2 regions of the Streptomyces roseofulvus genome follow, and region 2 is predicted to be linked to the other one. Evidence: riboswitches for the same ligand, from Rfam matches in the RefSeq annotation. Region 2 holds a riboswitch; the other holds the start of a gene.

Region 1 (3,702 bases), 2.9 Mb from region 2:
GCGGCAGCACGTCCGACACCGGCGTGGTGAAGGCGAACAGCAGCACCCCCAGCGAGGCCGACGCCGTCCGCAGCAGCAGCTCCCCGGCGTGCACCGGACCGTCCGGGGCCCAGGCCACGGCGCCCCCCGGCCCGCCCACCGCGAACAGCAGCGGCACGGCGCCCGTGACGCAGAAGCCCAGCGGGACCCGGAAGGCCCGCCACAGCTGCCGGCCCGGCACACCGGCCGGACCGAGCAGCACGGCGAGGGTCGCCGCCGCGACCAGGAGCGCGCCCGGCCACGGCGGCAGGCACACCGCGCAGATGGTCAGACCGAAGCCGAGGGCGGCCTTCTCCGAGGGATGGCGGCGGCGCCAGCGACTGCTGTGCGCCGCCGCGTCGATGGGCAGCATCGGCGGCTACGCGTCCGTGTCCGCGTCCGGCGCGGACGGCGCACCCTCCGCACGGGCCGCGGCCCGCTCCTCGCCCTGCCGCCGGCCGCGCCGCAGCCCGAAGTAGTAGGCGAGTACGCCGGCGCCCAGGGCCGCCTGCAGCGAGAACAGCGCCGACTCGATCTCGCCGGACGGCGGCTCGTACAGCGGGCTGAACCAGGGCTCGTAGTCCGGCTCGATCTCCGTGATCGCCGTCTCCGCCTCCCCGTCGGCGCCGGTGAACGGCTCCTCCTTGTGGTCGCCGAGACCGAGCGCCAGCGGCAGCACCGCCAGGGCCGCCACCAGCGCCAGCAGCAGGGTGTTGATCTTCGCGTTCCGGCTCATCACGCCGCCGCCTCCTCGTGCCGCTTCGGCTCCGGCCGGGCGAGCACGCCGAGCCGCAGCAGGTCCCCCTTGCTGGACTGCGTGAGCAGCCGCATCACCAGGACGGTCAGCAGCCCCTCGCTGACGGCGAGCGGTAGCTGCGTCACCGCGAAGATCCCGCCGAACTTGGCGAGGGACCCCGCCACGCCGCTGCCCGGGTCGGGGAACGCCACGGCCAGCTGGACGCTGGTCACGCAGTACGTCGACAGGTCGGCGACGAACGCGCCGAAAAACACGCCCACCATCAGCGGCGCCCCGAACCGCCGGAACAGCAGGTACGTGCCGTACCCCGCCCACGGCCCGACGATCGCCATCGAGAACGCGTTCGCCCCCAGCGTGGTCAGCCCGCCGTGGGCGAGCAGCAGCGCCTGGAAGAGCAGGGTGATGGTGCCGAGCACCGCCATGATGGGCGGCCGGAACAGGATGGCGCCGAGCCCCGTGCCCGTCGGATGGGAGCAACTCCCCGTCACCGACGGCAGTTTGAGAGCGGACAGGACGAACGTGAAGGCGCCGGAGGCGCCGAGCAGCAGTGTGGACTCGGGGTTGGCGCGCACCTCGCGGGTGAGCGCGCGGACGCCGTGGACGACGAACGGAGCCGATGCGACGCCCCAGGCGGCCGCGTGGACGGGGGGCAGATACCCCTCGGCGATATGCATGATCGGGAGACCCTCTCCAGCACCTCGTGGATGGACAACGCGCCCTGGCCGGTCTCCTGGCTGACGGTAGTGACGCCCGACTCCGCCTTCCCACCCCACGACGGTCTCCCGCGGCGGCGCAGTGGCTTCCCCGGAGGGATGGAGCCGGACCTCCCGATCACAGTGGCGAGGGCCGCACCGGTACTGCACCGGTTTCCCGAACACCAAGGCGCTGCGACATTAGTGTGTTGACCTGCTTCATCACAATGCGGGGTCGGTCACGTGCGCTGCGGAGTCCCCGCGGTCCCGTCGTCGAACCGGTCGTCGGCTCCCGTCGCCGGGCCCGTCGCCGGACCCCGTTGTCAGACCCCCGCACTAGCGTGGACGTGTCCAAGTGCGTTGCTGCTGCTCGGACGACGAGGGGCGCCCCCGGCGGCGTGGAACCCAGCCGGAGGCGCCCCGTCGGCAGCCGTCAGACCTTGCGGTAGGCGTACGCCTCCGAGGCCGCGGCCGCCACGGCGTCGAGATCGCCGCCCGCGCTCGCCGTCACCAGGGCGGCCACCGCGCCCTCCACGAAGGGGGCGTCCACGAGCCGCGTGCCCTCCGGGAGTTCGTCACCCTCGGCGAGGAGGGCCTTCACCGTGAGGACCGCGCTGCCGAGGTCGACCAGGACGGCCACCCCGGCCCCCGCGTCGACGTCCTGCGCCGCCGCGGCGATCAGCGCCGCGCTCGTGCCGAGCCCACCGTCCGGGCCGCCGCCGGCCGCCGCGACCGGCGCCAGGTCCCCGCCGCCGGCCAGCCCCCGGGCCAGCTCCGCCACCGCCGCCGCGACGGCCGCGCTGTGCGACACCAGCACGATCCCCACCCTGTCCCCGCTCATCCGGCCGTCACCTCCGCCAGCGCCGCGAACAGCAGCGCCGAGGACGTCGCCCCCGGATCCTGGTGCCCGACCGACCGTTCACCGAGATAACTGGCCCGGCCCTTGCGCGCCCGCAGCGGGACGGTCGCCAGCGCGCCCTCCTCGGCGGCACGCGCCGCCGCCGCGAACGACTCGCGCAGGCCCGCGACGGCCGGCGTCAGCGCGTCCAGCATCGTCTTGTCGCCCGGCACGGCCCCGCCGAGCTGCCCGACCGCGGCGACCCCGGCCTCCAGCGCGTCCGCGAGCTCGTCCCGGGTGACCTCCCCGGCGTCGCCGAGCGCCTTGCCCGCCCGCCGCAGCAGCGTCCCGTACAGCGGCCCGGAGGCCCCGCCCACCGTGGAGATCAGCTCCCGCCCGGCGGTCACCAGGACCGCGCCCGGCGTGGCGGGCGGCTCCTCCGCCAGCGTCGCGGCCACGGCGGCGAATCCGCGCTTCAGATTGGCCCCGTGGTCCGCGTCGCCGATCGCCGCGTCCAGCTCGGTGAGCCGCCCGGCCTCCCGCTCCACCGCGGCCGCGACCGCCGCCATCCACCGCACCGCCGCGTCGGCCCCGTACGTCTCCGTCATCGCCCGCTCACCGGCCCCAGCGCAGCGCGGCCGTCGCCACCGGCGCGTCCCAGAGCCGCAGCAGCTCCTCGTCCGCGGCGCACAGCGTCACCGAGCAGCCCGCCATGTCGAGGGAGGTCACGTAGTTCCCGACCAGCGTCCGCGCCACCGGCACCCGCCGCGCGTCCAGCACCCGCCGCACCTCGGCGTTGAACCCGTACAGCTCCAGCAGCGGCGTCCCGCCCATCCCGTTCACCAGCAGCAGTACCGGATCCGACGGCCGCAGGTCGTCCAGGACGGCGTCCACGGCGACCTCGGCGATCTCCCGCGCGGTCATCATGCCGCGCCGCTCCCGCCCCGGCTCGCCGTGGATACCGACGCCCAACTCCAGTTCCCCCGGCGGCAGGTCGAAGGTCGGACCGCCCTTCGCCGGCGTGCTGCACGCGCTCAGAGCGACCCCGAACGACCGCGACCGCGCGACCACCCGCCGGGCCAGCGCCTCCACCCGCTCCAGCGGCGCGCCCTCCTCCGCCGCCGCCCCGGCCAGCTTCTCCACGAAGAGCGTGGCCCCGGTACCGCGCCGCCCCGCCGTGTACAGGCTGTCGGTCACCGCGACGTCGTCGTCGACGAGCACCTTGGCCACCTGGATGCCCTCGTCCTCGGCGAGTTCGGCGGCCATCTCGAAGTTCAGCACGTCCCCGGTGTAGTTCTTCACCACGAACAGCACCCCCGCACCGCTGTCCACGGCGGCCGCGGCCCGCACCATCTGATCCGGCACGGGCGACGTGAACACCTCCCCGGGACAGGCCC
Region 2 (3,702 bases):
CCGTCGCCGGAGACCAGGCCGGGCAGCTCCTCGGCCGGGCCGAAGTCGTATCCCTCGGCGATCAGCCGGCGCAGCAGGGCGACGGCGGAGGCGGGGGTGTCGAGGCCGACGGCGTTGCCGATGCGGGAGTGCTTGGTCGGGTACGCGGAGAGGACCAGCGCCAGCTTCTTCTCGGCGTTCGGGATGTGCCGGAGCCGGGCGTGCCGGACGGCGATGCCGGCCACGCGGGCGGCGCGCTCGGCGTCGGCGACGTAGGCGGGCAGGCCGTCCTCGTCGATCTCCTTGAAGGAGAACGGGACGGTGATGAGCCGGCCGTCGAACTCGGGCACGGCGACCTGGCTGGCCGCGTCCAGCGGCGACAGGCCCTCGTCGTTCTCCTCCCAGGCGGAGCGCGCACTTGTCAGGCACAGCGCCTGGAGCACCGGCACGTCGAGCGCGGCGAGCGCGCCCGCGTCCCAGGCCTCCTCGTCGCCGCCGGCCTGGGCGGCGGCCGGCTTGGTGCCGCCGGCGGCGAGGACGGTGGTGACGATCGCGTCGGCGCCGCGCAGGACGGCGAGCAGCTCCTCCTCCGGGGCCCGCAGGGAGGCCACGTACAGCGGCAGTGCCCGGGCGCCGGCGTCCTCGAGGGCGTCGCAGAGGGCGCCGACGAAGGCGGTGTTCCCGCTCATGTGGTGGGCGCGGTAGTAGAGCACGGCGACGGTCGGGCCGTCGGTGGCGCGGGCCGTGCGCTCCAGCGGGCCCCAGGTGGGGGCGGGCGCCGGAGCCTCGAAGCCGTGGCCGGTGAGGAGGACGGTGTCGGAGAGGAAGCGGGCCAGCTGCTCCAGGTTGGCGGGGCCGCCGTGGGCGAGGTAGGCGTGCGCCTCGGTGGCGACGCCGACCGGCACGGTGGAGGAGGCCATCAGCTGGGCGTCGGGGGCCTGTTCGCCGCTGAGGACGACGACCGGCTTTCCGGTGGCGAGGACCGCGTCGAGGCCCTCCTGCCAGGAGCGGACGCCGCCGAGCAGGCGGACCAGGACCAGCTCGACCCCGTCGAGCAGGGCGGGGAGGTCGGCCAGCGGGAGCCGGGAGGGGTTGGCGAAGCGGTACTCCACCGGCCCCCCGGCCGCGCGGGCGCTGAGCAGGTCGGTGTCGGAGTGCGACAGCAGCAGGAGCATGGCGAGGCTCAGGCCCTTCCTCGGGGTTTCCGCGCCCCGGGTGGTCGTGGTCGGCGGGGAGTTCCTGACTCACCCGGGCCGTCGCCGGCTCGGGCTCACAGTGGCGGGACCGCGCCGGATTCTCACCGGGCTTCCTCCCCGGGGTCCTGGGACCCCATGCCGATCTGCATAGTAGAGCGTGGCGTCGGCGGGCCGGAGGGGTCCGGAGAGTCGGCCGGATCACACTCGGTGGCCGCCCGGTTCCCCGTGGGTATGCTCGCCGCCATGCCGCCGACCCCGCCCAGCCCGCCCGAACCGGGCGAACCTCGCATACGGGACCGAGGCGACGCGTGCCCGGGGGCGCTCCGGCTGCACGCCGCCGCCGACGGTTTCCTCGCCCGACTCCGGCTACCCGCCGGGCGATTGACGCACCGTCAGGCGCTCGTCCTGGCCGACGCCGCGGAGACCCTGGGCGACGGCAGCCTCTCCGTCACCTCGCGCGGCAACGCCGAGCTGCGCGGTCTCCGCGACGGCTGCGACGCCGCACTCGCCGCGCTCCTCGACGACGCCGGCCTGCTGCCCTCCCCCAGCCACGAACGGGTCCGGAACATCGTCGCCTCCCCCGCCGCGGGACTCGACGGACTCGGCCACGCCGACGTGCAGTTGTGGGCCCGCGCCCTGGACCGGGCACTCTGCGCCGAACCCCGCGCGGCGGCCCTCTCCGGCCGATTCCTCTTCGTCCTCGACGACGGCCGCGGCGACGTCGCCGGACTCGGCGGCGATGTGACCTTGATCGCAGCCCCGGACGGCGCCGCCCTCCTGGCGACCTGCTCCGGAACCTTCCGGCTGCCCGCCGCCGACGCCGTCCCCGCCGCACTCGCCTGCGCCCTCGCCTTCCTCGACGCCGCCGCGGCCGCCGCCACCGGCGCCTGGCGCCCGCGCGAACTCCCGCCCGGGCACCTCCCGGACTGGGCCGCCGCCCTGCACGAGGCGGCGATCACCGCGGAGCCCGTACCCCCCTTCTCCTCCCCGGGGACCCCGCCGCCCGCGCCCGGACCGCTCGGCGCGCACGCCCTGCACGTCCTCGCCCCGCTCGGCCGGCTCACCGCCGGCCGGCTGCGGGCGCTCGCCGACGGCGCCACCGAGCTCCGGCTCACCCCGTGGCGCGGAGTCGTCGCCGTCGGGACGCACGGCTCCCGGCTCGCCGCGCTGGAGACGGCCGGCCTGATCACCGACCCGGCCGCCCCCGGCGCCGGCGTCACCGCCTGCACCGGCCTGCCCGGCTGCGCCAAGTCCCTCGCCGACGTCCGGGCCGACGCGGCCCGCGCGCCCGGCGGCCCGCTGCCCGTGCACTACTCCGGCTGCGAGCGCCGCTGCGGCCACCCGCACGGCACCTGGATCGAGGTCACCGCCCGGGACTCCGGCACCTACCTGCTGGACGGCGCGCCCGTCCCCCGCACCGCCCTGGCCGAAGCCGTGGCGGCGGCCCGTACGAGAAAGAGCTGAGGATGTACGAGTACGAGAAAGACGGCGCAGAGATCTACCGCCGCTCCTTCGCCACGATCCGCGCCGAGGCCGACCTCGGCGCCCTGCCCGCCGACGTCGCCACCGTCGCCGTCCGCATGATCCACGCCTGCGGCATGACCGACCTCGTCCGCGACCTCGCGTACTCCCCCGGCGTCGTCACCCGCGCCCGCGCCGCCCTCCAGGCCGGCGCCCCCATCCTCTGCGACGCGCAGATGGTCGCCTCCGGCGTCACCCGCAAGCGGCTGCCCGCCGACAACGACGTGCTGTGCGCGCTCTCCGACCCGGCCGTGCCCGCCCTCGCCGCCGAGCTGGGCACCACCCGCTCCGCCGCCGCCCTCGAACTGTGGCGCGACCGCCTCGAAGGCTCCGTCGTCGCCATCGGCAACGCCCCCACCGCGCTCTTCCACCTCCTGGAGATGATCGCCAAGGGCGCGCCCAAGCCCGCCGCCGTCCTCGGCATCCCCGTCGGATTCATCGGCGCCGCCGAGTCCAAGGACGCCCTCGCCGCCAACGACCTCGGCCTCGACTACCTGGTGGTCCGCGGCCGACGCGGCGGCAGCGCCATGACCGCCGCCGCCCTCAACGCCCTCGCGCACGAACCGGAGATCCAGCAGTGACCGTAGTGAAGGGCAAGCTGTACGGGGTCGGCCTCGGCCCCGGCGACCCCGACCTCCTCACCCTCGCCGCCGTGAAGGCCATCGCCGAGGCCGACGTCGTCGCCTACCACTCGGCCCGCCACGGCCGCTCGATAGCGCGCTCCATCGCCGCCCCCCACCTCCGCGACGACCACATCGAGGAGCGGCTGATGTACCCGCTCACCGTGGAGACCACCGACCACCCCGGCGGCTACCGGGGCGCCCTCGACGACTTCTACGAGGAAGCCGCGGCCCGGCTCGCCGCCCACCTCGACGCGGGCCGCACGGTCGCCGTCCTCGCCGAGGGCGACCCGCTCTTCTACGGCTCCTACCAGCACATGCACAAGCGGCTCGCCGACCGCTACGACACCACCGTCATCCCCGGCGTCACCTCCGTCAGCGCCGCC

What was found. A riboswitch is a leader RNA that binds a small molecule or an ion and turns the genes downstream of it on or off. The one in region 2 is predicted to bind cobalamin.
Region 1: another riboswitch for cobalamin. It lies ahead of ABFY03_RS05085 (energy-coupling factor ABC transporter permease); the one in region 2 lies ahead of cobN (cobaltochelatase subunit CobN).

Annotation. Positions count from the first base shown of each region.
Region 1 is NZ_BAAAWE010000001.1:1,103,645-1,107,346, reverse strand. Features, by position in the region: gene cbiQ (cobalt ECF transporter T component CbiQ) at 1-391, opposite strand, end outside; gene ABFY03_RS05090 (energy-coupling factor ABC transporter substrate-binding protein) at 398-754, opposite strand; gene ABFY03_RS05085 (energy-coupling factor ABC transporter permease) at 754-1,449, opposite strand; cobalamin riboswitch at 1,479-1,672, opposite strand; gene ABFY03_RS05080 (PTS-dependent dihydroxyacetone kinase phosphotransferase subunit DhaM) at 1,901-2,308, opposite strand; gene dhaL (dihydroxyacetone kinase subunit DhaL) at 2,305-2,913, opposite strand; gene dhaK (dihydroxyacetone kinase subunit DhaK) at 2,921-3,702, opposite strand, start outside.
Region 2 is NZ_BAAAWE010000001.1:3,956,102-3,959,803, forward strand. Features, by position in the region: gene cobN (cobaltochelatase subunit CobN) at 1-1,154, opposite strand, end outside; cobalamin riboswitch at 1,193-1,330, opposite strand; gene ABFY03_RS18180 (cobalamin biosynthesis protein CobG) at 1,407-2,639, shown strand; gene ABFY03_RS18185 (precorrin-8X methylmutase) at 2,642-3,277, shown strand; gene ABFY03_RS18190 (precorrin-2 C(20)-methyltransferase) at 3,283-3,702, shown strand, end outside.